Ketobacter alkanivorans: one gene and its partners. The protein of the gene in region 2 binds, or shares a complex with, the protein of the main gene of each other region. Links are inferred from orthologs where the notes say so. Each region holds a gene or a part of one and is shown on either strand. Other genes may lie near its edges. The genes, in order: Kalk_RS20365, dnaN and dinB.

What was found.
Region 1: the proteins of dnaN (region 2) and Kalk_RS20365 are in contact, whole or in part, in a cryo-EM structure (PDB 8GIZ), measured with the Escherichia coli proteins. The link is inferred for Ketobacter alkanivorans from one-to-one orthologs.
Region 3: the proteins of dnaN (region 2) and dinB are in contact, whole or in part, in a solved structure (PDB 1OK7), measured with the Escherichia coli proteins. The link is inferred for Ketobacter alkanivorans from one-to-one orthologs.

The regions. Positions count from the first base shown.
Region 1 is NZ_CP022684.1:4,739,453-4,749,425, reverse strand. What follows is about bases 5,585-8,580. They hold Kalk_RS20365 (DNA polymerase III subunit delta'), read right to left. Parts: upstream 7,589-8,580; coding sequence 6,581-7,588; downstream 5,585-6,580. Other genes in these bases: mltG (endolytic transglycosylase MltG), read right to left, coding at 8,239-8,580; tmk (dTMP kinase), read right to left, coding at 7,585-8,223; Kalk_RS20370 (PilZ domain-containing protein), read right to left, coding at 6,167-6,514; Kalk_RS20375 (TatD family hydrolase), read right to left, coding at 5,585-6,044. Also shown: Kalk_RS20385 (diguanylate cyclase), read right to left, coding at 1-3,645; DNA recombination protein RmuC, read right to left, coding at 3,749-5,248; more of Kalk_RS20375, read right to left, coding at 5,250-5,584; more of mltG, read right to left, coding at 8,581-9,279; pabC (aminodeoxychorismate lyase), read right to left, coding at 9,267-9,973. UniProt on the Escherichia coli protein: Part of the beta sliding clamp loading complex, which hydrolyzes ATP to load the beta clamp onto primed DNA to form the DNA replication pre-initiation complex.
Region 2 is NZ_CP022684.1:2,737,606-2,747,474, forward strand. Bases 6,978-9,869 are described here. They hold dnaN (DNA polymerase III subunit beta), read right to left. Parts: upstream 9,030-9,869; coding sequence 7,926-9,029; downstream 6,978-7,925. Other genes in these bases: recF (DNA replication/repair protein RecF), read right to left, coding at 6,978-7,922; dnaA (chromosomal replication initiator protein DnaA), read right to left, coding at 9,059-9,869. In the rest of the region: Kalk_RS11780 (protein-tyrosine phosphatase family protein), read right to left, coding at 1-51; glyQ (glycine--tRNA ligase subunit alpha), read left to right, coding at 212-1,177; glyS (glycine--tRNA ligase subunit beta), read left to right, coding at 1,174-3,216; Kalk_RS11795 (lysophospholipid acyltransferase family protein), read left to right, coding at 3,280-4,002; gyrB (DNA topoisomerase (ATP-hydrolyzing) subunit B), read right to left, coding at 4,363-6,789; more of recF, read right to left, coding at 6,825-6,977. UniProt on the Escherichia coli protein: Confers DNA tethering and processivity to DNA polymerases and other proteins. Acts as a clamp, forming a ring around DNA (a reaction catalyzed by the clamp-loading complex) which diffuses in an ATP-independent manner freely and bidirectionally along dsDNA.
Region 3 is NZ_CP022684.1:4,239,699-4,249,514, forward strand. The notes cover bases 6,978-9,816. They hold dinB (DNA polymerase IV), read right to left. Parts: upstream 9,007-9,816; coding sequence 7,948-9,006; downstream 6,978-7,947. Other genes in these bases: Kalk_RS18155 (esterase/lipase family protein), read left to right, coding at 6,978-7,951; lexA (transcriptional repressor LexA), read left to right, coding at 9,134-9,769. Outside these bases: Kalk_RS18125 (hypothetical protein), read left to right, coding at 1-911; Kalk_RS18130 (hypothetical protein), read left to right, coding at 904-1,356; Kalk_RS18135 (hypothetical protein), read left to right, coding at 1,328-2,788; Kalk_RS18140 (outer membrane lipoprotein-sorting protein), read left to right, coding at 2,801-3,574; Kalk_RS18145 (AraC family transcriptional regulator), read right to left, coding at 3,637-4,710; Kalk_RS18150 (WS/DGAT/MGAT family O-acyltransferase), read left to right, coding at 5,175-6,602; more of Kalk_RS18155, read left to right, coding at 6,776-6,977. UniProt on the Escherichia coli protein: Poorly processive, error-prone DNA polymerase involved in translesion repair and untargeted mutagenesis. Copies undamaged DNA at stalled replication forks, which arise in vivo from mismatched or misaligned primer ends.

The DNA of each region.
Region 1 (9,973 bases), 2.0 Mb from region 2 along the record:
CAAACAGTATTTGTTACGAAAATTATCTGGGTTGTTTTTAGACCAAGCTTTCATTTTTGCTTGATTCCCGGCTGCCTTTCGCATCAGATTCTTGCGTTCTTTGCGAGTGGCACCGTGGACATTGGCAAACCGAATCAGCGTATCGAGCAACGTCATCCGCGCTGACATAAAGAATCCCGCAACACTGGCATCATCGACCGACATCGTATCGGCTTCAATTAACGCACCCTTGACGTCGCCGAAAAGGTAACGAGTCAATAACGTCATATCATGATCAATTACGATCAGGCTTTTATCACCTTTCTTCTCATGTACCTTGCGCTTTGCCTCTACATCATAATGTTTACCAATAAGCACTGTTGGATCTTTCGCTTTACCACTCATGTTCTCGCAGAACTGCAAATAGATATCCACGTAGTCAAGCGTATCTCCCTGGTGCAACTGTTTTATTGCGCCGTGATACTCCCTCAACTCGGACTGCAATGTGTCCAAATCAAGCCCCGAATCCAACTGATCTATCATGCGCACAACCAAGGCCAATACCGCGTATTCGAAATCCCCGTTCTCTATAGCCAGCCTATAGGCCTGCTGCAAAGGATCAATACAGTTGCGCAATGGCTCATGCCAATGACGAACCACCGCGTTGTAAAGATGTTCAACCCGAGCGGCCATAGCACGAGACTTAAAGCGCTTGGTTAACATGAGAGCAAGCTTACCAAATGCATCGCCTTTCCCAGACTTGTACAAACGACTCGCCAACACCATACCGTAGAGCGTCCAGGCATTGAGTGCGTGTACGCAGTGGCCGTGCTTATACTGAATACGCAGGGAGCGGAAGGCCATCATCGACAACAGTTCCGGCTGCAGAAACATGGCCGGAGCCCCAATACGAGAACCGATCAGATGCGCAGCGATATGACGGGGATCAGTCATCGCGGGCAACGTTTCAAGCTTTTTGATATCAACTTTACGCAGATAAATAATGCTCTTAAACAACTCGATCATAACTTGAAGTTTATTGGGCTTATCCGGATAGTGGTAATCCAATTTAGCTATGACCGGCTTTGCTAGATCCAGAGATTCCTGCAGACGTCCTTGTGCAATGAGTGCTGATATCTGCACCAGGTATAAATCTATTTTATCAATCAATGTTTTTGCACCGGCGTAGCCCGCCTCTAACAGTTTTTGCAACGCGCTGTAATCAGCTAATGAATAAGCGGCCTCTGCCGCTTCATTATGCAGTTCAAGCGTGAGTTCGTATGCTTGCTGCCATGAATCTTCAGGCAGCAAGCCGAGCGCAAAGTTAAAATAGCTCTTAGCTGCATCATAAGCAGTCGATGCTTTCGCGCGCTTGCCTGCCAAAAGGTTCAGTTGACACAGCTGCGCCCGTTCTGCAGGATCATTGATCAGCTTGATTGCGAAGTTCAGACTGTTAGTAATATCAAAAAGCCGCTCATGGCGTTTTTCATCGTTTAATCTGCGTAACAACAAGTGCCCGATTTGCAAATGGACCTGCTTGCGTCGCGCTTTATCCAGTAGCGCATAGGCCGACTGCTGTATGCGATCGTGCGCAAACGCAAATTCAACCGTTACCTCATTCAGCTTGCGATCTTTCAGCTCCATAATCTGATAGGTATCGCCGATCGGAGCAATCACTCCCGCTTTCATTGCCGATTTTATCCCGGCCTCGATCTGCGCCGGATACTGATCAGAAACAAGCATCAACAGACTCAAAGGAAAACGGTTTCCTATACAGGCGGCGAGCTTAATCAGTTCCAGAGTTTGTGGCTCCAGCTGGCATAATTTTTCTGCCATCAGATCAACCACATTGTCTGTGATTTGTTGTTGGCGGATTAGATCAACGTCGCCCGTCCAACACCGCAACCTCGTATCAAAAGCAATCAGCCCTTTTTGATGCAGGGTTTTTAGAAATTCCTCTGTAAAAAATGGATTACCTGCTGTTTTCTGTTGAATCAGTTGCGCTAAAGCCATGACATCGTCACGCTTCAGGCCAAGCGTATCACTAAGAAGAGCCGCGAGATGCTCTAGGCTCAGAGGGCTAAGCCTAATTTCTTCAACCGGGCACCCATGTTCTGCAATGGACTTAATACTGAGTCTCAGCGGGTGCCCCTGCTGCACTTCGTTATCGCGAAACGCCCCAATCACCAACAAATATGGCAATTTTGATTCCGGATGAATTAATGACTCCAGCAGATTGAGACTGGCATTGTCCGCCCATTGCAAATCATCCAGAAAAATAGCCAGCGGGTGCGCTGCACTGGCAAATACCTTTATGAATGCCATAAAAACCAGATGGAAACGCTGCTCTGATTCCAGCGGTGGTAAAACAGCAACGTCCGGCTGAGGCCCGATCACCAACTCCAGCTCCCGCAGCAAATCCACCATGATCTGACCGTTAACACCTACCGCTGCAAGAATTTTCTCCCGCCAAGTGGCGAGCCGCTCTTCGTTCTCTGTAAGTAGCTGGCGCACCAGATCACGCAACGCTGCAACCAACGCGCTATAAGGCACATTCCGATGCAGTTGATCGTATTTCCCCGCGATAAAAAAACCACGTCGCTCGGTAATGGGCTTATATATTTCTCGTATCAGGCAGGTTTTTCCGATGCCTGAATATCCTGACACCAGCATCAACTCGTTGCTGCCCTGGCTAACCCGCTCGAAGCTTGCCAGCAACTGCTTTACTTCCTGCTCCCTGCCATAAAGGGTTTGAGGTATCTGAAAGTGCTGACTAATGTCATCCGTGCCCAACGCAAACGGTTCGATGGTGCCTGATTGATTCAGTTGATCCAAACAGCGCTGTAGATCGGCCTTTAACCCTTGTGCGCTTTGATAGCGGTTCTCAGCCATTTTCTCCATCAGCTTCATTACAATGTCGGAAACTGGCTGAGGTATGGTGGGATCGATCTGGAATGGTGTCGGTGGTTGTTTGGCAATATGGCAGTGAAACCATTCGATAGGCTCACTGACCACAAAAGGCAGTCGACCCGTAAGCAGTTCGAATAGGGTAACGCCGAAGGAATAGAAGTCACTGCGATAATCCACCGAGCGATTCATGCGCCCGGTTTGCTCCGGCGAAATATAGGGTAGGCTGGCCTCCACCACTTTAGGATTGGCAATCGCCGCCTGCTCGCGCGTTAAATAAGTTGAGATACCAAAATCAATGACTTTTGCCTTCCCCGTGTCCGGGTTGTAAACCACGTTCGAGGGTGTGATGTCTTTATGAATGATGTTAGCGCTATGAATGTCACTGAGGCCCTGCGACAACTGAATGGCTATTGAAAGCAACTCCGGCAGCGAAATGGTTCTGTTGCTCTCGATCAAACGACTGAGAGATACCCCGCCAAAGTCCTCCAGCACGATCATTGGTCGGTTCTGGAACTGCTCTAGACCAATAACCTGAATCACGCCATCGGCATTAAATTGTCTGGCAATATCATATTCATGCTTAAGGGAGGCCGTGGAATCCAGTATATCGCCGTCGTCGCGCAATGCCTTTAGCATGACACTCCTGCCGTCAGACAGGCGTTCAGCCCGATACACTCTGGTGGTACCCTTATCAAAGATCATTTCATGTATCTTGTATCCGGGCAAAAGATCCTGATTTGGGGATTCAGGGGTCATAGGTATATATCCAAGAACGTATAGTTGAGCGAGGGCGGCAGAACCCGATAACCCGCTGATTTAATAACTATAGCTCAGATATTTTAAGGGTGTATCTGCAGAATTAATTACCCTCTGGTTGCACCAGTGCCTCCAGATCAGCCTCGATCTCACCTTCGGCACTTTCCTTCAAGGAGTCAGGTATTTTCTTGCGGGCTTTGGCTCCCAGCACTTCCAATTGCTCTATCCGGCGAACCAAATTGCCTTTCCCAGAAGCCAAACGCCGATGGGCGGTGTCATAAGACTGACGCGCCTTATCAATCTTATCACCTACATCCTGCAGAGATTCTGCAAACAACACGAACTGATCATGCAGCCCTCCAGCCTGACGGGCTATCTCCAACGCGTTGCGGTTTTGATATTCGTAACGCCAGATATTGTGAATGGTCTTCAAGCTCACCAACAAGGTGGAGGGGCAAACCAACATGATGTTGCGATCAAACGCCTGCCCAAACAACGCTGGGTCCGATTCCAGCGCTTTAAGGAAAGCAGGCTCGATAGGGATGAACATCAGTACGTAGTCCGGTGCGTTGATGCCATAGAGATCCGGGTAGTTTTTGGCACTGAGATCCCGGATGTGGGACTTGATGGAGTCTATATGGGCCAGTAAGTGCTGCTCATTCAACTCATCCTCGTTGGCGCTGTATCGCTCCCATGCGGTAAGTGACACCTTCGAATCAATAATGATGTGTTTGGCATCAGGCAAATGCACAATCACATCCGGGCGTAGTCTCTGGCCATCTTCATTGCTGTATTGACCCTGGGTTTCGTACTCACGCCCCTTCTGTAAGCCGGATGCCTCCAGCACCCGTTCCAGCACCATTTCACCCCAGTTACCTTGGGTTTTGCTGTCACCTTTAAGGGCACGGGTAAGGTTAAGGGCCTCAACCGTCATTTTACTGTTGAGGTCTTTTAGTGCCACGATCTCGTTAAAGAGGGATAAGCGATCGCGGCTTTCTTTGTCATACACGTCTTCCACGCGCTTTTTGAAGTCGGATAGCTGTTCTTTCAAGGGAGTTAGGATCTCTCCCATATTGCTTTTGTTCTGCTGGGTGAATTTCTCGCTCTTATCCTCAAACAATTTATGGGCAATGCTTTGAAACTCCAGTTTCATTTGCTCTTTGGCTTCCTGCAAGAGCTGAATCTTCTCATGGGTTTCTTTTTGCGATGCCTCCAGGCGGGCCCTAAGATCGGTTACCTGCCCATGCTCACGCTTAAGTTCTCCCTGCAGCTCGGACAATAATCGCTCTTTCTCTGCCAGTTTTTCTTCCAGTGCTGCCTGCTGACGCCCTTGCTCCTGGGCTTGAGCCAGCGCCCGCTCGAGCTGACTGGTCTGCGCCCGCATGGCGTCCAGTTGCTGTTGCTGCTCTGCGCTTTGCTGCTCGAGTTGGGACTGTACATGCGCCCTTTGTTCTTGCACTTGCTGATGCAGAGCCTGCTCCCGTTCGGCCTCAGAGCGAAGTTTTTGCAGTTGCGCCTGGGCTCGAAAATGCCCAATCAAGCCACCAAGAATCAACCCCAACGCCAGGCCACCACCCAGCACCGTTAATATTTGAATATCCATGTCAGTTGGCTTCTCCGGTGCCACAGGCCTTGGCAAACAGGGTAAAAAAGTTATCGGTCGTCACTTTGGCCACATCTTGCAACGACACACCTTTTAGTGCGGCGACTTTTTCAGCCACTTCCACTACGTACTGAGGCTCATTCTTTTTGCCACGATGAGGCACGGGTGCCAGCCAAGGGGCATCGGTTTCCACCAGCAGGCGATCCAGAGGCAGAGCTTTCACCACATCCCGCAGTTCGGTGGCATTGGCAAAGGTGACAATGCCCGATATTGAGATCATAAACCCCATATCAACCGCTTGTTTTGCCATGTCCAGATCTTCGGTGAAACAGTGTAGTGCGCCCTGCACCTCCCCTTTCCCATGATCACGCAGGTAGGCCAGCGTGTCTGCTTTGGCACCGCGCGTATGGATAATAAGGGGCAACTGTGTTTGTCTGGCAGCCTCTATATGGGTGATAAATCGATCCTTTTGCCACTGCAGATCCCCTTCACCGTAAAAGTAGTCCAACCCCGTTTCGCCAATGGCCACCACTTTGGGGTGTCGGGCTATCTCGATCAGGTCACTAAGCTTTGGCTCTCGACTCTCGCGATACAGCGGATGCACACCGACTGAGGCAAATACGGCCTCATGCTGTTCTGCCAGCCCTACGACGTCGTCAATATGCTCCAGATCGATACCAATACACAAAATGTGGTTCACCTGACGCTCAAAAGCCGCCTGCAATGCTTTGTGCAAGTCGCCACCATGGGCGCTGAGATCCAGTTTGTCGAGATGGCAGTGGGAATCAACCAGCATGAATTTGGGGTCCTGGGGTTGTGATAATCAATCGGATGGATAATGGTGTGATTTTACACGGATAGCGAGGGTGATTCGAGGCAATGCATCAGGCCGGTGCGCACCGGCTCTGAAGCCTGATTCTACATAGTGTGAGTGGGGCGATCTGACTGCAGGGCACCCGCCAGGTAGGTCTCGATCTTGGAGCGAGCGGTGTCATCCTGATCATTGAATTGAACGCCGATGCCCGCTGCTCGGTTACCCTGAGCGCCTTTGGGGGTAACCCAGACAATTTTGCCCGCCACAGGGATCTTCTCGGTTTCTTCCATCAAATTTAACAGCAGAAACACCTCTTCCCCCAATTTGTATTGCTTATTGGTGGGAATGAACAGGCCGCCATTCTTGATGAAAGGCATATATGCGGCATAAAGCACCGCTTTATCCTTGATGGTGAGGGACAGGATACCGCTTCGGGAACCGCCTATTGCCATAGTCGTCTTGAACCAAATTCACTTATGTTTGATTGTCAGTTTAGCATCTGCAAAATTCAATGCCAGCTAACGCAACCGTACCTGTGACCATTTCAACAAAATTTCTTCTAATAATAACTGAGGGTTAGGGTTAGCTTGGCTGTTCAGCAGACGCTTAACGTGCAGCAGATGATCATGACAGGCGAACAGCCGTTCCAGGTTAACCATCGTGCTGGCCGCCTGCAGATCCTGGCGTAGATCCTGATTCATGATGTCTCGCCCACCAACGGATACCAGCTTGACCAAATCGATCTGCCAAGCCAACAGCCACGCCATCAGGTCTTTCAGAGGGTACTGTGCCCAACCATCGGCTGTCCGCACCGGGTCACGTTTGCCGCTCAATACCGCCAACCACTGCTGCAATACCGTAGCTCGCTCCCCAAGCCATTCGCTTTCGTTCAGCGCCAGGGCTCGTACCGGGGCACCACCGGCGACATTCAGCAGCTTTTCGGACTTGGCAGCATCCCTCACCAGTGTATTTAGCCAGCTCAATGCCTGCTGCCGGTTCGGGATGGGGAAATCCATCACCTGGCAGCGGCTACGGATCGTAGGCAGCACACCGGTAATTTGGTGGGAAACCAGTATCAGCACGGTTTTTTCGCCGGGCTCTTCCAGGGATTTCAGCAACGCATTCGAGGAGTTGACGTTCATAGCCTCGGTGGGGCTAACCAGAACCACCCGAAAGCCGTCCAACTGGGCTTTTTTACCAACAAAGTCCACCACAGCACGAACCTGATCCACCTTGATGGCTTTGCCTGCTTCTTCCGGTTCAAGAATGGCCAGATCCGGATGGGACCCCGCCAAGTTCAGCTGGCAGCCCTTACACTTACCACAGGCCGTGTTGGCCACGGGCCGATTACACAGCAGAAGCTGAGCCAGCGCCAGCGCAAATTGGTTCTTGCCGGTACCCTCCTCGCCCCGCAGCATAAGCGCATGGGGCATCCGCCCCTCCTGCAGGCGAGCCAGCAACCCTTCCCATTGAACCTGCTGCCAGGGCATCGCCACCTGGACGTGATTCACCTCGGCCAGACTCATGGCAGCCACCGCTTGCCCAATTGCTCCAACACTATGGCCAACTGCTGCTGCACTCGATCCAATTCCTGTCCGGCGTCCACCACATGGTAACTTGAATTACCGTCCGCCCGGCTGCGATACGCGGCTCGAACCCGTTCGAAGAAGGCGACATCTTCTTGCTCAAACCGATCTAACTCGCCCCGCCCGCGGGCTCGGGCCAAGCCGATCTGAACCGACACATCCAGCAGGATCACGGCATCGGGGCGCAAATCCCCTTGTACCAGGTTCTCTAGGATGGCGATGGTCGCCTGATCCATGCATCGACCACCGCCCTGATAGGCGTAGGTGGCATCGGTGAAACGATCACACAACACCCAGGTTCCGCTTTCCAGAGCCGGTTTGATAACCTGGTTAAGGTGCTGCGCGCGGGCGGCAAACACCATCAACAATTCTGCGTTTTCTGCCACCGTTTCATCATTGCGGGGCTGCAACAGCAAGTCCCGAAGCTGCTCAGCCAGCGGCGTGCCTCCCGGCTCTCGGGTAGCAATAAAGTCAATTTTGTTGCGTTGAAGCCAACTTTTGATGTACTCAAGGTTGGTGGTCTTACCCACCCCTTCGGTACCTTCAACCGTAATAAATTTGCCGCGTGGGGTCATGAAGCCTGTATTCACTTATTGCTGTGGGCTGGAGCGATAATCGGCACGACGCTTCCATTGATACTGGCGCACCGCTTTCTCATGCTCCTGCAAAGTGGCAGAAAAGTGGTGACTGCCGTCACCTTTGGCGACAAAGTATAACGCGTTTGTTGTCTCTGGGTGCAGTGCTGCCTCAATTGCGGGTAAGGCCGGGTTGGCAATGGGCGTGGGTGGTAACCCGTTAATACGGTAGGTGTTGTAGGGGGTATAAGCCTTCAGGTGGGCTTTGGTAATGTTGCCCTTGTATTGGTCGCCCAAACCATAGATCACGGTGGGGTCAGTTTGCAGGCGCATCTTCTTATTGAGGCGATTCACAAACACCCCGGCGATAAGAGAGCGCTCCTCCCCCACTGCGGTTTCTTTCTCCACAATCGAAGCCATGATTAACGCCTCATAAGGAGACTGATACGGCAGACCCTCGGCTCGATTATCCCACGCCTGCTGCAACAAGGTCTGCATGCGATCATGGGCCCTAACCAGAATATCCAGATCGGAGTCTCCCCGCTGAAAATAGTAGGTATCGGGATAAAACAGCCCTTCCAGGTGATCTCGCTGTTCATCCAGTGCTTGCAGAATCTGCGCACTATCCATATCCGGCAGGCGCTTGATTAAAACTGGATCAGCTTGCAGGGCCGTGATGAATTCACGGAATGTATGGCCATTGATCAAGGTGACTGAATATTTAACTACAGCGCCGGATTGAATTTGTTTTATAAGTTGCTGAGGCGTTGTGCCCACCAGCACACGATACTCCCCCGCCTGGATAAGGTGTCCCAGTTGATTAACCCTCGCGTACCAACGCAACCAACGCCCGTGCTCAATCAGGCCTTGCTGCTCCAGCTCATTGGAAAGACGATAAAGGGATGATCCCTGAGGCACTTCCAACACTTGATCTTGGGTCAGCTCCATAGGCGTCTCAGCCCAATGGTTCAGCCAGGAAACACCGTACAATGCAGCGGCAACTGCGCTGCCAGCTAACACCAGCACCAACAAAAATAATTTTTTTAGAATTGCCAACGATCTTTTACCCACTGCTGAACTTGAGCGGTTAAGGGGCCCACCGTCCAGGTTCTGTTTTCCCAATGGCTCACCGGCCATACTCCGTAAACACTGTTGCAAAAAAACCATTCATCGGCAAGCTCGATATCCTGCAACGTGACAGGCCCAACATTTACCTTGATTCCACACTCCTGCATCTGTTCAAGCAGCCAGCGCCGCATCACTCCAGCCACACCACACTGACTTAGATCCGGCGTATGCAAACTGCCATCCTGTACCAAAAACAGATTACTGAGTACACCCTCTATGACACAGCCAGACTGACTCAACATCAAGCCCTCCTGGTATTGATCCTGGCATGAATCGGACTGAAATTCCTGACGTGCCAGCACCTGCTCCAACCGGTTAAGATGCTTAATGCCTGCCAATTGCGGATTAATAGATAAGCGAGTTTCACAGGAGTATATGCGAACACCCAACTGGGTGTATCGTTCAGGATACTGCGGAGCAGGATGCGCGGAAAAAACCCGGGAGGGACCCTGCACATTTACCGTGCCATAACCACGCCCGCCGCTGCCACGGGTAATGATCAGCTTAACAACACCGGGCTGCCGCCAACCGGGATACTGACGTATTTCTTGCTCAAGCGCGGCCCAATCTACAGCGATATTTAATCGTAGCAGCCCCTCTTGCAGACGTTGTAGATGATACG
Region 2 (9,869 bases):
GAATACCTTAATTTTATGGGTTGTTACCTTTAAATACGCAGCAAGCGCCATAAAAGTTGCAGTAGTTTTTGGTATTTCTGGATTTACAGGCCGTACTCACGCAAAGGCTGCGGCTGTTCCATCGCAGACAATGCAAGTATCGAAGCTTTAACGCTAATCAGGCTATAATAGGCGCCTTTTGAATTCGAGCACTTCACGATCAAGGTTTTCCATGAGCGAACAGAACGCATCCGGCCCCAAACAGGCCCTGACTTTTCAGGAATTGATCCTCACCCTGCAGAACTTCTGGGCTTCCCAGGGCTGCGTGGTGATTCAGCCCTATGATATGGAGATGGGGGCCGGCACCTTTCATACCGCCACCTTCCTGCGGGCCATCGGGCCGGAAACCTGGAACGCCGCCTATGTACAGCCCAGCCGCCGTCCCACCGATGGTCGCTATGGTGAGAACCCGAATCGATTACAGCACTATTATCAGTTCCAGGTGGTGCTGAAACCATCTCCTTCCAACATCCAGGATCTGTATCTGGAATCCCTGCGACTGCTGGGGATCGACACCAACGCCCATGACGTGCGCTTTGTGGAAGATAACTGGGAATCCCCCACCTTGGGTGCCTGGGGCTTGGGTTGGGAGGTTTGGCTCAACGGGATGGAGGTCACTCAGTTCACCTATTTTCAACAGGTGGGTGGGGTAGAGTGTTATCCCGTCACCGGTGAGATCACCTACGGTCTTGAGCGGCTGTGCATGTACCTGCAAGGGGTAGACTCTGTTTACGATCTGGTCTGGACCGACGGCCCCTTCGGTAAAGTAACCTACGGCGACGTGTTTCATCAAAATGAGGTGGAGATGTCCACCTACAACTTTGAACACGCCAACGTAGCCAAGCTGTTTGAATTGTTCGATTACTATGAAGCGGAATCCCTGAACCTGATGGAAAAAGAACTGCCGCTGCCCGCTTATGAAATGGTGGTTAAAGCGTCTCATACCTTCAACCTGCTGGATGCCCGCCGCGCCATCTCGGTCACCGAGCGCCAACGGTATATTTTGCGAGTACGCACCCTGGCACGCAATATCGCCAAGAGCTATCTGAAGGCACGTGCCAAACTCGGCTTCCCCATGGCCCCCGCCACACTGCGGGATGAAGTGTTGGCCAAACTGGCCCAGGAGGACGCAGCATGAGCACTCAGGATTTTCTGGTAGAGTTGGGCACTGAAGAGCTGCCACCCAAAGCACTGAAAAAACTTTCACAGAGTTTCTGTGACGGCATTGTAAAAGGTCTGGCCAGCGCGGGTTTGCCCCACGGCGATGTACATGCCTACGCCGCGCCACGGCGATTGGCCGTGCTGGTCAAGGCACTGTCTACACAACAGCCGGATTGCATACAGAATATTGATGGCCCGCCGGTAAAAGCGGCGTTTGACGCAGACGGTCAACCCACCAAAGCGGCCTTGGGCTTTGCCAGAAAGAATGGTGTCGAGGTTGATCAGCTGGATCGCTCCGGTGCCAAGCTTCGCTACGTTCAGGAAGTAAAAGGTAACCCGGCGAAAGATTTGTTACCCGACATCGTTGCACAATCATTGAATGATTTGCCTATTCCAAAGCGTATGCGTTGGGGTGCATCCCGGGTTGAGTTTGTTCGGCCCACACAGTGGCTGGTGATGCTGTTAGGCAACGACGTTGTAGAGTGCGAAATACTCGCGCAGAAGGCTGGTCACGAATCACGGGGCCATCGCTTTCATCATCCAGAAAAAGTACGCATCAGTGCGCCTGCCAATTATCTCGAAGATATGCGGGCCGCCTGGGTTATTGCCGATTTTGAAGAGCGCCGAACGTTAATTCAAAAACGCGTACACGAATTGGCAGCCAAGGAAAATGGCATTGCCATTGTTCCCGACGAGCTGCTGGATGAAGTAACCGCGTTGGTGGAATGGCCTGTACCGTTGGTGTGTTCCTTTGAGGAGCGTTTTTTGGCGGTGCCGCAGGAAGCATTGATTTTAACCATGCAGGATAATCAAAAGTATTTCTGTTTACTGGATGCCAATCAAAAACTGTTGCCACGCTTTATTACTGTAGCCAACTTGGAAAGTACCCAGCCTGAATTCATTGTTGAAGGTAATGAAAAGGTGGTTCGCCCCCGCTTGAATGATGCTGAATTCTTTTTCAAGCAGGACAAAAAGAACACATTGGAATCTCACAATCAACGTTTACAAAATGTGGTGTTTCAAGCCGAGTTGGGCAGTGTCTATGATAAGGCCGCCCGTGTTGCCAAGCTTGCCGGCTACATTGCCAGAACGCTGGGCTCGGATGCTCAATTGGCAGAAAGGGCGGGCTTGCTTTCAAAATGTGATTTATCCACTGAGATGGTGGGTGAGTTCCCCGAACTGCAGGGCATCATGGGAACTTATTATGCGCGTCACGATGGCGAGCACGATGAAGTGGCATTGGCATTGAACGAGCAGTACCAACCTCGCTTTGCAGGTGATGCACTGCCTTCAACTGTTACCGGTCAAGCCGTCGCCGTTGCCGAGAAAGTTGATACACTGATTGGTATATTGGGTATTGGCAAACACCCTACCGGTGATAAAGATCCCTTTGCGTTACGTCGTGCTGCATTAGGCGCATTGCGCATTATCGTTGGCAAAGAATTAGCGCTGGATTTGGTTGAGCTGGCATCTGAAGCTATCGCAGCCTATGGCGGTAAACTTACCAACGCCGATGTGCAAACGGACTTCCTCAATTTTATGAACGGGCGTTATCAAACCTGGTTTGTGGAAGAGGGTATCAGCATTGATATCATTAAAGCTGTGCTGGCCGTTAACCGAACACAACCATTGGATTTTTATAAACGCGCTAAGGCCGTTCAGGCATTCAAACAGCTTCCCCAGGCAGAAGCGCTTGCCGCTGCCAATAAACGTGTGGGTAACATTCTGTCCAAGCGAGATCAGAGCGAACCGCTTCCTGAACTCAACCAGCAGCTGTTGCAGGATCAGGAAGAGCAAACACTGGCCAGCGCTGTTGCATTGCACATGAGCGACCAACGCATGGATTACCCTGATCGCCTGCAGTCGCTGGCTGCCTTACGGGAGCCGGTGGATGCGTTTTTCGAAAAGGTTATGGTCAACGTTGAAGACATCGCTGTTCGTAATAACCGACTGGCCTTGTTGAAACAGTTGCATGACCTGTTTCTGGATATCGCGGATATTGCCGAGTTGCAGTAACTTCGGAGTGGTGTGTTGTAATTTCCTTAATGTTGCATTGCTATGGGTTGATCCAGAAAATTGATGTATATCCTTCGTGGTTTGGTATTTAACCTCTTTTATAGTCTGAGCGTGGTGCTACTCAGTATCCCCGTTATTATGATTGGGCCTTTTCTCGGCCTTCGCGGTAGAGCCCGGCTGTTCGTACTTTGGACACAAAGCATTCTGTGGTTGTTAAAGGTTATCTGCGGAATTCGTGTCAAAGTCATCGGCAGAGAGAATGTACCTGATCGACCCGTGGTAGTGGTCGCCAACCATCAAAGCACCTGGGAGACATTCGCTTTTTACAACCTGCTTTTTCCCATCTGCACCGTTTTGAAAAAAGAGCTTACCTATATTCCTGTATTTGGGTGGCTGCTTTTGTGGTCCCGCCCCATTGTGATCGACCGCAGTAAAAAGGCCACGGCGCTCAAAGAGATTTTGCGACAAGGGCAAAACAGACTTAAATCGGGGTTTTCAGTATTAATCTTTCCCGAGGGCACACGTGTCGCCCCTGGTGAAACCAAGCCTCATATGCCTGGTGGAGCCATGCTTGCTGTCAAAAGCGGGGTGGAAATACTGCCTGTTGTGCACAATGCCGGTCAACATTGGCCAGCCCATCAGGTAGCCAAGATCCCCGGTGAGGTCATTGTTCGTATTGGGCCCCCCATTTCCCCGGAAGGCCATACAGCCAAGAGTCTCAATGCAACGGCTGAAGCATGGATTAATGAACAGAAGGAAATGCTTAATTTTGGGGCGAATGGGTAACATTCTTGTTACCTCTGTTTCAGTAGGTAACACAGTTATCCACAGATTTTGATTGTGAGGATGGGAAGATCTTCGTCTCAGTGGATAACTACTTATTCCATCATATTACTTTACAGTCTTTTAACGGTTTAACATAAGCTATTGATTAGTATCAATAAAATCGAACTGAACATTTTGTATTCATATTAATTATTGTAGTTAGCGCTTACTTACAGTTTACTGCTTACCCTTTTCAGCTTCACGCCCACTGATTTATTCCACAAAGTTATCCACAAGCTCGTTTCTTTATTGCACATTTATTCAGCATAAAAAAAGGCCGCTGTAAGCGGCCTTTTTTAGCGTTGTTGCTGCTTATGTGAACTACACGTCCAGGTTGGACACGTTCAGCGCATTGGTCTCGATAAAGTCGCGCCTTGGCTCTACGTGATCGCCCATCAGGGTGGTAAATATCTGATCCGCCGCTATGGCATCATGAATCGTAACCTGAAGCATTCTGCGAGTTTCAGGATCCATTGTGGTTTCCCACAGCTGGCTTGGATTCATTTCACCTAGCCCTTTGTAGCGTTGTATGGTGTGACCTTTTTTCGACTCAGTCATCAGCCATTCCAGTGCCTGATCAAAGCTATCCACAGGGTAATTGCGCTCGCCTCTCTTAATGAACGCACCTTCTTCTATCAAGGTCGCCATTTTCTCACCCAACGTAGCGATTGAGTTGTAGTCATCGGAAACCACAAATTCACGGGACAATATATGCTCTGTCGGAACGCCGTGATACACCTGTAGAATTCTGGGTAGGAATATATGACGCTCGGTATCTTCATAGAGCGTTACTTCATAGCGTTCGGTAGCCGGTGTTGTCGCAACTAAATGTGCATGAAGCTCAGCACACCAGCTTTCGACCTTACTGGCGTCCGTCAGATCCTGTTCTTGCAACCTGGGAACATATACCAGTTGTTGCAGCACGAACGCAGGGTAGACCCTGGACAGGCGATCGATGCGTTTGTGAGTGCTGCGATATTCCTGCACCAAGCTTTCCAATGCTGATCCACTGATGCCTGGCGCCTCGGCATTTACATGCAGTGATGATCCATCCAGCGCGGCTTGCGTAAGATAGCTTTCCAACGCCAGATCGTCCTTAAGGTATTGTTCTTGTTTACCTTTTTTGATTTTGTACAAGGGCGGTTGGGCGATATAGATATAGCCACGCTCAATCAGCTCTGGCATCTGCCTGAAAAAGAATGTCAGTAGCAGTGTTCGGATGTGCGAGCCATCCACGTCCGCATCCGTCATTATAATGATGGAGTGATATCTGGATTTGTCTGGGTTGTATTCATCTTTGCCGATGCCACAACCCATTGCAGTGATCAGGGTTCCTACTTCAGCCGATGACAACATTTTATCAAATCGTGCCTTTTCAACGTTGAGGATCTTACCCTTCAGCGGCAGTATTGCCTGAGTCTTACGGTTGCGACCTTGCTTTGCCGATCCCCCCGCAGAATCACCCTCCACCAGGTAGAGTTCGGACAATGCTGGATCCTTCTCCTGGCAATCGGCCAGTTTTCCTGGCAAGCCTGCGATATCCAGAACCCCTTTACGGCGGGTCATCTCACGAGCGCGGCGGGCGGCGTCTCGGGCTCTTGCTGCATCAATGATCTTATTACAGATATTCTTCGCATCGTTTGGATTTTCCAACAGGTATTCCTGCAGTTTTTCCATCATATGCTGCTCAACAACGCCCTTAACCTCAGATGACACCAGCTTGTCTTTGGTCTGTGATGAGAACTTCGGGTCTGGCACTTTCACCGACACAATGGCTGTCAGGCCTTCACGGGCATCATCGCCACTGGTACTTACTTTGTGCTTCTTCTGTAGGCCTTCTTTTTCGATATAGGTGTTCAAGCAACGGGTCAACGCCGCTCTAAACCCCGCCAAGTGGGCGCCACCGTCACGCTGGGGGATGTTATTGGTGTAGCAGTAGATGTTCTCTTGATAGGAGTCATTCCACTGCAGCGCCACTTCAACGGATATGCCTTCGTCTTCTCTGTGGCCATCAAAATAGAATACCTGGTTAAGCGGTGTCTTATTCTGATTCAGGTACGACACGAAGGCACTCAGTCCGCCTTCGTATTGGAATACGTTTTCCTCACCACTGCGTTCATCTTTTAATACGATGCGTACACCAGAGTTCAGGAATGACAGTTCACGCAGGCGTTTGGCTAATATATCGTGGGAAAACTTAATGTTGGTAAAGGTCTCTTCCGATGGCCAGAAGTGCAGTTCTGTACCGGTTTTGTCGGAATCCCCCACAGCCGCTAACGGCGCGTCTGGCACGCCATGGGTATAGTTTTGTTCCCATACCTTGCCTTCACGGCGAATGGTGATTTTTAACTTGGTGGATAGCGCGTTTACAACTGAAACCCCCACACCATGCAGGCCGCCTGATACTTTATAGGAGTTATCATCGAACTTACCACCGGCGTGCAGCACCGTCATGATGACTTCTGCGGCGGATCTGCCTTCCTCGGGGTGGATATCCACCGGGATACCACGGCCATTGTCGGATACTGATATTGATTCATCTGGATGGATGACAACTCTCACTTCAGAGCAATGGCCAGCGAGCGCCTCGTCTATTGAGTTATCCACCACCTCAAACACCATGTGGTGCAGACCTGTGCCATCATCCGTATCACCTATGTACATGCCTGGGCGCTTACGTACTGCGTCTAGCCCTTTGAGTACCTTGATATTGGAGGAATCGTAGGTTTTATTTGAATCATCAGACATAAGTGTCGTTTGCTCCGGGTTCTGTATCGGGGTGTTTAGCGTAGAGTTCCATGTTCCACGTGAAACATTGTATGGTCCATCAACCCAGCTAGGAGGGTATCGTCGATAGACTGCTCATTAATGGCAGTGATAAATGTTTGGCACGGAAACTCAGTTAAAAATTGGGTCACGTTCTCTATATTCTTTTTATCCATTTCGGCAGGTAAATCATCCAGCAACAATACCGGGGATACACCTGTGCGATCCAGCATGAGGGATATCTGAGCCAGCCGGACACCATATAATACCAGTTTTTTCTGTCCTCTGGAGCATATATCTTTAGCTAATGTACCTCCCCACAGTATATCCAGCTCCGCCCTGTGAGGGCCGTATACGCAGCTCCTACGCTCTATCTCACTTTCGACCTTGGAATTGAGGCAATCAGCAAATTTGGGATATTCGTGCCGGTTCCAGCCAGCGCGGTATCTGAATTGAATATCCACATCGCTGCCAAAGTAATGCTTGAATATGCGCTGGGTATAAACAATCAACGCATCAACGTACTGCATACGCTCAGTATCAAGCCTCTCACCGTAGCGCTCCAGCACAGCATTCCAATAATTGACCTGGTGGGCTGTCACACTGGCCGTAGACTTAAGCAGGGCATTCTTCTGTCTAAGTGCTGCCCGATACTGGCTCCACGCATCAAGATAGCTATGTTCCACGTGGAACAATCCCCAATCTAGCATGCTTCGCCGTAGAGAGGGCCCGCCCTCTATCAATTCTACAGACGATGTATCTATGGCAATTGAGGGTAACATCTTTGCTAGCACCGACACTTTGCTAAGGCGTTCGCCATCCAAACGGGCATTGGTATTACCCATTGAATCCTTAGAAATGCCCAGCCGCGACTCCTTAAGAGACTCAGCGCAGACTTTGCCAAACACCACGAGCTGGTCGCTACCCTGGGCAATCAATTTCTTGGAATCGGCAGAACGAAAGGAACGGCCATTGGAGAGCAGCGAAATGGATTCCAGCAGACTGGTCTTACCGCTGCCATTAGGCCCAACAATAAAGTTGGTTCGGGAATGAGGATTAAGAGAGACACTCTGGAGGTTACGCACATTGGTAACCTCCAGGGAGGTAAGACGCATAGACTAGAGTCGCATGGGCATAACAACATAGGATGCAGAGTCATCACCTGCATCCGTAATCAACGCACTGCTATTGGAATCTGCCAACAGGATCTTAACCGTTTCGCTGCGAATAACGTTCATCACGTCCAGCAGATAGTTGACGTTAAAACCAATTTCTAACTCACCGCCGTTGTAATCGACGTTAATGGTTTCTTCGGCTTCTTCCTGCTCTGGGTTATTAGCAACCGTGGTAAGGCTGCCGGACTCAAGCCGCAAGCGCACGCCACGGTACTTTTCGTTAGATAAAATCGATACCCGTGAGAAACACTGCTTCATCTCATTCTTGTCACTGAGTACGGTTTTGTCGCTGTTCTTCGGTAAGACGCGTTCGTAATCAGGGAACTTGCCATCAATAAGCTTGGAGGTGAAGCGCAGATCAGGGCTTTCCACCCGAATATGATTAGCGCTTAGGGACACCGACACATCCGAGTCCATATCCGCGAACAACTTGGACAGCTCTAACACCCCTTTGCGAGGCACGATAGCCTGAACCGGGGATTCCACCTCAACCTGGATCTCGGCATTGCAAACCGCCAGACGATGACCGTCAGTGGACACCGCGCGCAGCAAATTAGTGGACACCTCAAACAACATACCATTGAGATAAAACCGAACATCCTGCTGCGCCATGGCAAAACCGGTACGATCGATTACCGACTTCAGATAACCCTGATTAATAGAGAAACTGACGTTGCCTGTGGCTTCATCAAGATTGGGAAATTCATTGGAGGGTAGGGTAGCCAGGCTGAAACGGCTACGACCTGCCTTCACCGACAGCTTTTGCTCATCGGTGACAAATTGAATAGTACTGTCATCAGGCAATGATTTACAGATATCCAACAGCTTCTTGGCCGGTACAGTAATCTCGGCGTGATCATGCTGAGATTCCAATTGCACATGGGCAACCAGCTCCACTTCCAGATCAGTGCCGGTCAGCGACAAAGTGTCGCCATCCACCACCATCAACACATTGGAAAGCACCGGCAAAGTCTGGCGACGTTCTACCACACCGGCCACCTGTTGCAAGGGTCGTAATAGTTTTTCCCGCTCAATGGTAAAGTTCATAGGCAGTCCTAAAGTTAGTTAGTGCTAACTCACGAAGTCAGTGATCTTAGTAAATTTGAATAATCTTCCCGTACATCAGAGCTGGTTTCCCGCAGCTCTTTAATCTTACGGCAAGCATGCAAAACCGTAGTGTGATCACGCCCGCCGAAGGCATCCCCTATTTCCGGCAAGCTGTGATTGGTCAGTTCCTTGGCCAGGGCCATGGCGATCTGTCTGGGCCTGGCCACAGAGCGGCTACGACGTTTGGACAGTATATCCGCCAACTTGATTTTGAAATACTCTGCGACGATTTTCTGGATATTGTCGATACTGACCTGTTTATCCTGAAGCGCCAGCAAATCTTTCAGCGATTCCTTAACAAATTCAAGGGAGATCGGTTTACCGGTAAAATGAGCGTTGGCGATCACACGCTTCAGCGCCCCTTCCAATTCCCTCACATTCGAACGCACACGCTGCGCAACAAAGAACGCCGCCTCATCTGGCAAAATGATTTTCGCCTCTTCGGCTTTCTTCATTAATATAGCAACGCGGGTTTCCAGCTCTGGGGGCTCCACCGCCACCGTAAGGCCCCAACCAAACCGGCTCTTCAACCGTTCTTCTACCCCGCTGATCTCTTTGGGATAGCGATCACTGGTCAGTATCATCTGCTGACCACCTTCAAGCAACGCATTAAAGGTATGGAAGAACTCTTCCTGAGAGCGCTCTTTGCCTGCAAAAAACTGAATATCATCAATCAACAAAGCATCCACAGAGCGATAGAAGCGCTTGAATTCATTGATCGCATTAATCTGTAGTGCCTTAACCATATCCGCCACAAAGCGCTCAGAATGCAAATAAACC
Region 3 (9,816 bases), 1.5 Mb from region 2 along the record:
TCACCAGTAACGTTATACCTCAGAATATGAGTGGTGCTGAGCTGACCTTCGTACTGGCAATGATGCAGCACTATGTGGATATCGGCGATGGTAATAACTTTGCGCATCTGTATCGCAACCCGCCGCAAGGTCGTAGCCCTCGCCCTATCGGAATGCACTATTCCCTGGGTGATGGCAGCATGACCAACGATGCTACTCGCGCTACAGCCGAGATCAGTGATTTGCCTTTGTTGAAAGAGGTAATTGAGGCAGAGCCAACCCTGCGTTTTGGCGATGAAGGCCTGGATGGTTTCGAAAATGGGTTTGGGTTGGTGCAAAGTGGCTTTGGCTTGGCAGCGGCGGATGAGACCCTTAATGCCTTGCGTGAATTCGATATTGGTAACACCTTGGGTTTGGATGATGTATCAGTGCTGAGTGGGCTGCTTGGTGTAGACGGCAATATCCCGGAAGGTGTTCCATTTGCCGATTACTTGGGGCCGCTGCTAGGTCAGAATGATGCCAACAGCATCGATAATATTGTAAGTGCCATCTATGAAGGCGAAGCTGATGATTTTCTGACCCACTTTAATCGTGGTGGTACGGCTGCCGTTCATCGTGCAATCGACTGGCGCTGTGAAGTGATGAATCTTGATACAGAGCGTTGCAACGCTGCAAAGCAGCTGGCAGTGGAAGATGCAGAAAATGGTGGTGGTCTGGGAGATATCATTCCAGGCGGAACCGGTGATCAGACGGATCAGATCGGTGATATGATCAATGAAGGTTTGAGTAATATCCAGGTTACAGAAGGCAGCGCCGGTGCTATTGAATGGGTTATGCTGATTATGCTGGGCTTGATCTTTGCGCATCGCCAATATCGGGCTGGGGTAGTGCCAGTTCGAGTGCGGCGCTCTGATCGAGGCGCTCGTGACTGATTCCCGTTTGGGAGTATTAGCCCAAGGCTATGAGAAATTGGTTGGCTCACCGCGGATCAGGGTAATGGCAGCGGCAATTGCCTCTGCTGTTACTTGGTTTTGTTGGGCTTATTGGGCTAACCGCGAAGATCCAAATCAGGCGTTGCTTTCAGGCTTGTTCCAAGGTGGCGTTAACTTTATTACCACCGCATTTGGCAGTGCGCTGCTGGAGGCGCTGTACAATCGAATTGGTGATCATTCCCAAGGGCGTGCGATGTGTGTGGTGATTGTCAGTTCAGGGTCGCTTGTGATGATGTTGTGCGCACACTGGCTGGCATCGACCCCCAATATCCTTCTTACCGTTCTTCCGGTATACACAGTTGTTATTCTCTATTGCAGCTCCTATATATTTGGCTTACACAAAATAAAAAATAAATATGAAACAGAAGAAGTGGCAGTGCAGTAAAGCGCTTTCTTGTTTTGGGTTGGTTTCACTACTGTATTCAACGCATTTACAGGCAGAAATAGGCGAATTTTCAGGTTGGCTCAACGGTCAGGGGCGGTATTACGCTGAGACAGGGGAGTCGGTTGAGGAACAGGCCTATCCTTCGGCGGCATTTCAGATTAACTATAATCAGACTCTTTCAGACAATGATCAGTTGATAGTCAGTCTTTTCGGGCGCGGCGATTCTGTGGACGACGAGCGGAACTACCTGGATGCCCGTGAGTTTCTGTGGCTGCACCAAAGTGATGATTACCAGTTCAGGTTAGGGGTGGGTCAAGTCAGCTGGGGCGTCAACGAGCTGTTTAAGATTACTGATCTTATTAATCAAAAAGATCGGGCAGAGTTGCCGTTTCAGCGTAAGCTTGGGCAACCTATGGCGTCGGTGTCCTTCTATTGGGGCGATGATCTGATCGAACTCTATACTTTGTATGATGTGCGAAAAGCATGGTTTCCTGGCGAAGATGGGCGTATGCGTTACCCCATTTTGGTTGATCCGGATGAGCAGGAGTACGATCGTGGGAAAACCGGGCGCTGGGACTTTGCTGCGCGCTGGAAAACCCGTCTGGGTGATATGGACGTGGGGCTTTCCCACTTCTACGGGGTCACCCGTGACCCTTATTTTATATTCAATTACGACTTTGCCGATCCTTATTTGATACCCGTTTACGAGAAAGTGAATCAGACCTCAGTAGATCTGGTGTACCCCTGGCAGGATGTGCTGCTCAAATTGGAGGCAACATATCAGACAGGGAACCTGGAGCAGTTTGAATCCGTGGCGGCCGGTTTGGAATATACATTTGGTGGTGTCTTTGATTCAGAGCTTGATCTAAGCTGGTACGTGGAGGCTATCTGGGATAGTCGTGATCATATTTATGCAAGCTTGTTCGATCATGATGTCGGTGTGGCTGCCCGTTTGGCATTCAATGATGCCAGAGATAGCAATCTGATTTTGGGTGTAGTGGCTGATTACGAGTACAGCGAGGCCTTTGGCTATTTGTTCTTCACCAGCAACTTTGGTGAGAGCTGGACGCTGAACGTGACGGGCCAGTATTTTATGGCGAATGAGCCAAGGCTCGATCCTAATGATTTCCCTGAATTTCAGGGCTTGGTTGATAACGTTGAGGCGGGTAATTACCCCATACCCGAAGAAATCATCAATGATGTATTGGCAGCCTTTGATGGCACATCGATCAGCCAGAAACAATATGAAATAATGGTAGAGCGGTTGGGCGAGATTTCTGCTGGTAATGGAGATTATTTTGACCAGGTGACAGATTACGATGCCGCCGCCCAAACGATATTTGATCTGTTAAGGATTTCAGATAATTCTCAGAAAATGAACCTGATTGAGCGGGATGGCTACATACAGGTCGATGTTTTTTACCACTTTTAGGGAGTGAGAATTATGATGCGACGCTTTTTGTGCCTAGCGGCACTGGTAGCCAGTAGTCAGTTAATAGCTGAACCCTTGACCGGGCTTCAGATCGTTGAAAAAGCCAAGCAGAATGGAAAAGGTTTTAAGGATCTTACTCATACTGTAAAAATGGTGTTGGTGGATGAAGGTGGTGATCGCACTGAGCGTGAGATGCTCATGAAAGCCATGACTGAGAGTAATGGTGACAGTTATAGCCTTTCCATTTTTACAGCGCCACAGCGTGAAAAGGGCATCTCTCTGCTGACCGTGGCCGAGAAATCGTCCAGTGATAAGCAGTATTTGTACCTGCCTTCTACTCGCCGTGTGAAGCGGATTACCAGCTCTAATAAAGGCTCATCGTTTCGAGGTAGTGAGTTTACATTCGAAGATCTATCCGATCAGAAAACAGAGGATTATCGTTTCGAGCTGGTGAAGGAGGAGCCTTGTGCAGCGCAGACCTGCTTTGTTGTTGATCGTTTCCCTAAATCTGATGATTCCAGTTACAGTAAAACTCAGCTCTGGATTGATTCAGAATATTTTAGGCCTATTAAGGCTGAATTCTATGATCGTGACAACAAACAGCTAAAAACCATGCAAACGGAAGGCTATGAGTTGTTTGAAGGGCAGTACTGGAATCCAAAACAGATAACCATGACGAATCATCAAACCGGTAAGAGTACGCAGATGATATCGCTGGAGTTGAAGATGAATACTGGGCTGCGCAGCTCTGAATTTACTGAGTTGGCGATGCGCAACTGGCGTTAAAATAGTAATTCCAGAACGCTGTATGTTCCTCTTATTTATGTGTTCCTTTGTGTAGGAGCGTCTTACTCGGAAGCTTCCAAGTGTAGATGCTCCATATCAAAGTCAATGTCCGTACTGTTGTTGCTTTGCGGGCCGTAGTTTTTCTTGAATTCTCTCGGCGATTCCCCTGTCCATTTCTTGAACGCTTTGCTGAATGCAGATGAATCGCAGAAGCCGAGCATCAATGCAATCTCTGTAATGCACTTATCACTTTTGGTGAGATAGTTGATTGCAAACTCTCTTCTCAGCAGATCCAGTTCGTTCTGAAAATTGGTGCCCAGGCTGTTCAGTTGGCGGCGCAGCGTACGGCCGCTCATACCGAGTTTGCGGGCAGCTGTTTCCAGTGAAGGGAATGCACCGGCACTTTGAATTAAAACCAATCGTAATTTTTTGGGTAGGTAATTCAGGTTGATTGGTGGCACTGTCTTTAAAAAGTCTTGTTCAGCCATGCGAGCAATACCTTTGTTGGCCAGCAGTAGCTCCCGTCGTGCCAGCTTCTTTGATACAGAAAAATCACAATGTTCCGCCTCGAAGCGGATTTTGCAATTGAAGTATCGCTTGTAGATCTTCTCGTATTCGGGTGCGGCGTACGGAAAGGCAATACAGTCTGGTTCGTACTCCTTACCTAAAAGGAACTGCAAAATGTTTTTGAAATTCACCATTATCGATTCAAAGAAAAAATGGGAATAGGGCGCAAGTGGAATACATTCTATGATCCGAATACCAACGGTGGATTCTGTTTCGTAGTATTCCATGGTGAACGGAGGAAATGCTTTTTCACACAGGCGACACGCTGCTTGCAAACACTCTGAATAAGTTGGCTGTGCCATAGCTGACACGCCCGCCATGCCGTGGCAGGTGAGCCTCATTTGCTGGCCGACTGCTAATCCGCCGTAGGGCATGTTCAACTCTTTGAGTGAAACTTCAACGAGTTTTAAAACTTCGTTGAGAGAGTATGGGCGGGAGTTGTCACAAAGGTTATCAAGGTCAACCCCTGACTTCCTGCTCAGTTCGGTGCGTTTGATGCCAAGCTGCTCTGGCAGTTCCAGATAAGCTGCAATGTATTCAGGCAAAACTATAGGTGTGTCTCTATCCATAATCTTGTTCTTTTTATTTGGACTTCAACATTAAGTATATGAGAGTTCGAGAGTTAAATGTTACTGCTTAAATGTATGTACTTAGTCATTCTATGTCTCACTTCCGTTACAAACCAACGTGCATTGTTAGCTTTAGTGGCCAATTGAGCCATTTTTATGGCCACCCTTATTGAACGGTTGCGTAGCTAGTATATTTGAAGTGGACGTGTTTTTAACGTTCTGATTTGATTGGTGATTAATATTTATATAGTTGTAAGCTATAAGGTGTTCAATGAGGAAGGCTGGCGCTGTGTTGGTGGCCGATTTTTACAACAGTTGCGCTGTTGGTGAGGGTGGTTACGTTCGTGTATTGATCTGTGCCGCTGTTTGGTTGTTCAGATGGTTGTACATTGCATGTCTCATAACGATTAAAACTGATTAGTAATTATGCAATGTTTCTTGGGAATCCTAATGAGGTTATGTAAATGAAAAAGTTATCGCTGCTGGACGATTTGTTCCTATGGCTTGAGCGAAGACATCAGCCTATGCATGTGGCGGGCTTGTTGATTTTTGAATATCCCAAAGATGCGCCTGCTAACTACGTTAGCCTGGTGGCCGAGCAGATGCGGGCCTGCAATGAGCCAACCTATCCTTTTGATCAAAGATTGATTGAGCGCTGGAGCGGCAACTGCTGGGAGCATGATCCAGCCTTCGATATTGATCACCATTTTCGTCATGTGGCTCTACCTAAACCCGGCGGTATCAAAGAGTTACTCCAATTTATCTCTATTGAGCACAGTAACTTGCTGGATCGCAGCCGCCCTTTGTGGGAATCCTATTTAATTGAGGCGATGCATGGTCGCCACTTTGCCATGTACACCAAGGTTCATCACTCCGTTTTGGATGGTGTTTCCGCTATGCGCACTACCATGCGTATGTTGGGGAATGATCCCGCTGAGCGGGACATGCTTCCGATTTGGCAAATGCCTCCGTCTCCAAGAATGCTGGGGGAGAAGCCAGCAGAGGGGCTGATGTCTACATTGCGGATGGCTGGTTCGGTGGTGGGTGGACAGTTATCCACCATCAAGCCGGTAGCGAGCGCGCTTTATGACACCATTCAGGCGGCCCGGAAGAATCCTGAGTACGCGAATGTGTTTAAAGCGCCAGCCTGCCGTTTAAACCAACCGATTACCGGTTCGCGCCGTTTTGCGGCTCAGTCATTTGAGCGCTCCCGGCTTAAGTCTATAGCTGAGAAAACCGGCTCGACCACCAACGACATAATCCTGGCAATGTGCGGTTCGGCGTTACGGCATTATTTGCAATCTTACGATGCGCTTCCGGATTTGCCGTTGGTGGCAATGGTTCCGGTGTCCTTGCGTAAGGACGACAGCATCGGTGGCAATCAGGTAGGGGTTATTCTGGCCAATCTCGCAACTCACTTGAAGGGTAGCCTGAATCGTTTAGGGGTAATCAAGCAATCGGTTGATGAGGCAAAGGATAAGTTTCAGCGTATGAGCAAGGAGGAGGCAGTCAACTACACGGCTCTGACGCTCGCCCCCAGTGGGCTGACGCTGTTGACCGGTTTGATGTCTAAATGGTTGGCCTTTAACGTGGTGATTTCGAATGTGCCTGGCCCATCTGGGCCACAATACTGGAATGGAGCCAAGCTAGAGCGTTTTTATCCTGTATCGGCCATTGTGAACAATATGGCTCTGAACATCACCATTATAAGCTATGAAGACAGGCTTGAGTTCGGCATAGTTGGCTGCGGTCGGACCTTGCCCAGCATGCAGCGATTATTACAGTATCTGGATGATGCCTTGATTGAGTTGGAAGCGGATCTGGGCCTATCCCCGCCTGCGAAACCGGTTAAAAAACGGGCTAGAAGAATCCACAAGGAGAGGGCTGAATAATTAATAAGTGACTGAATGTGCACTGAATTAGGTTTGCTGTAGATGTGATATGAAAGCCTTTTGTCTCGATCATATGGGCATATAAATTCAGTTGGTCAGTTGTATTTATTACTTGCGCTCCTGTAACCCCTCAATTACAGTGTACATATGTACACGGATATTGAGGGATTTACATGAATAATGAACTGGCTCCCAAACCATCTACTGAGCGGCAGTCTAAGTCAGGCTTATCGCCGACACACTGGCTGTTTGGCATATTTTCTCTGTTCCTGCGTTCCAGTGGTGAGCTGACCCGGGTGGTTGGCGAAATGCATCATACATGGCGCGATTCTCCGCTGCCTTGGGATCGCTCCCATGAGGCGGATATCAGCAAGGCGCCGAAGCCGTATCTGTGGATTAAGCTGCTGTTTGAACACAGTGCCAACAAGCTGCACAGCGCGCTGGATCATATTCCTACTGATCGTGTGTCCCAGCCTTTGCATCGCGTTCGCAGTGCCGTAAACGGTGTGATGGGGGATAAGTTGCAGGAGTGGAATCATCCTCTGGCACTGCATACTGAGCTGGTGGATGAGCATGGTCATGATGTGAGCCTGCCTGCGATTAAGGCACAAAGTCCGGCGGGTGTGGTGATTTTTATTCATGGTTTGTGTTTGAGTGAAAGCGACTGGCATGGCCATCATAATCGACAATTTATTTCAGAGCTGCGTGAGCAAGGTTATGGCATTGCATGGTTGCGCTATAACACCGGGTTGCCGATCTGGGAGAATGGGCGCTTGTTGGCTGAGTTTTTGGAAGGCCAGTGGTGCGAGGGTGATCAGGATAAGAGCCTGCGTCTAATCGGGCACAGTATGGGTGGGCTGCTGGTGCGCAGTGCCTGCCATTTTGCTGGTGAGTCCGGGCATCACTGGTTGCAGTCTTTAACCCATGCGGCGTATCTGGCGACACCTCATGACGGCGCGCCGATGGAAAAAATCGGCAATATGGCCAACTCGATATTGGGTGTAACACCGTATTCTCGCCCATTGATGGCGCTGGGCAATATCCGCAGCCTGGGCATTCGCAGCCTTCGACATGCCAATGTCACTGAGCCCCATGATGGAACCCATCAACAGCTGCCTTTGCCCTTTTATGAAAACTGCGAGCATCTATTGCTTGGGGCACGTAAGTTCTATGAGCCTACCAATCGCTGGCTGGGTGATGGTCTGGTACCAGAAGAAAGTGCCATGGGTGGGCCTCATTTCCCCGCTGAGCATGCACAGATACGGCGAATGATGCTGGATGATGTGGGTCACATTACATTACTGCAAGATGAACGTTTGTACGATCAATTGCGCAGTTGGTTGAATTAGAACTCAAAAGCAATTTGGTTCTGGGGTGCGGACTCGTGATCCCGGAATCGAACGCCGACGCCGAGCAGGCGTACAGCAAGCTGTTTGCGTTTAAAGGCTTGATCAAATAGTTCGCGGTATGTGTCCAGGGATGGACTGCCTGCGCAGCATTCCATGGTGGTGCTGGTGAAGTCGGAAAACTTCAGTTTAACAAAGGCCTTTTTAATGGGCTGATTGCGGTTGGCTTTCTTCAGGCGCAGTTCCAGTTTTTCTTTCAGTTCCGGCAGTTTCTTCTGGCAGGAATCGATGTCTGGCAGATCACTAGGGTAAGTGTGCTCAACGCTGACGGACTTGCGGGTAGAGCGCGCCTCTACCGGACGTTCATCGATGCCATGGGCCAGCCGGTGCAGATAATCCCCAAAGTTACCTACTTTTTCCACAAAGCTGAAACGGTCATAACGGCGAATATCCGCGCAGGTGCGGATTCCCATATTGTGTAATCGCTGCGCCGTTACTTTGCCTACACCATGGAGCTTTTCGATGGGTAAGTTCTGTATAAACTGATCGGTGTCTTTGGGTGGAATGACCCATAAGCCGTCTGGTTTATTCCAGTCGCTGGCAATCTTGGCCAGAAATTTGTTGGGCGCTATTCCTGCTGACACGGTGATGCCTACCTGAGCGCGGATCTGCTTGCGCATGGCCTCTGCCATGCGGGTGGCGCTGCCCTGATAATGTGGCTGCGCGCTGACATCCAGATAGGCCTCATCTAAAGAAAGCGGTTCAATGATGTCGGTGAAGCGGTGGAATATCCGATGGATCTGCTGGGAGACCTCTTTGTAGTAATGGATTCGCGGCGGGATGATGATGAGATCCGGGCATAGCCGTTTTGCGTAAGCAGAGGCCATGGCCGAACGTACGCCGTATTTCCTTGCCTCATAGTTGCAGGTAGCAATAACACCCCTGCGCCCAGGATCACCACCTACGGCGACGGGGCGCTGGCGCAGCTTGGGGTCATCCCGCATTTCAACAGCAGCGTAAAAGCAATCGCAGTCGATATGTATGATTTTTCGATTCATGGCCTGGGTATTTTTTCAAAAAATTCTTTGCCAAATGAGCAGGCTTGATATACTGTAAAAGTATACAGTAAAACTGATAAAGCGAAACCCATTTATTTCCGCGCCCAGAGGCCTTGGAGAGATCAATATGAAATCAGTCGGTTCGTCGATCGAGCAACAGCACCAACAACGTACTGTTCAGTTGTCTGATGTATCTCTGTCTCATGCGCAGTTTATGCATTGGATTGCGGAGTTTAATCAGGCGACGGGTAGCTGGCCTGATCTCGATCAGGTTCAAGCAGCGCCACTATTTGAGCAGGCGTTGTTGGATGATCTTCAGTGCTGGAGCCTGGTTGCTTGGGATGCAGAAGAGCACCTGGTAGCAGTAGAGCAGTGGATTAGCCTGCCGGTAGTGGGCTCTGTTGCGGCAGGAGTGCCTATTGAGGCCATTGAGAACCATCAGGGGCAGCTTTCGTTGCCGCTGAACCTGTTTCGCGAGCGGCCGACGTATCTGCTGCGTGTTCGTGGTGACAGCATGAAGGATGCTGGCATTTTAGATGGTGATCTGATTGCTGTTCGTAAAACAGAGAATGTTGGCGAAGGTAAGATTATTGTGGCTCGAGTGGATAATGAGGTAACGGTAAAACGGCTTAAGCTGGATGGCGGTCAGGTGGCGTTAATGCCTGAGAATGCGAATTATGAGCCTATTATGGTCGCACCGGAGGAGTTGGTGGTAGAAGGCTTGTTTGTAGGCGTTATCCGGGAGCGTAACCGTTTGCACTAAGGTGATGTGCAAACAGAACATTTTTCTCGCGCAGTAAAATCGACACC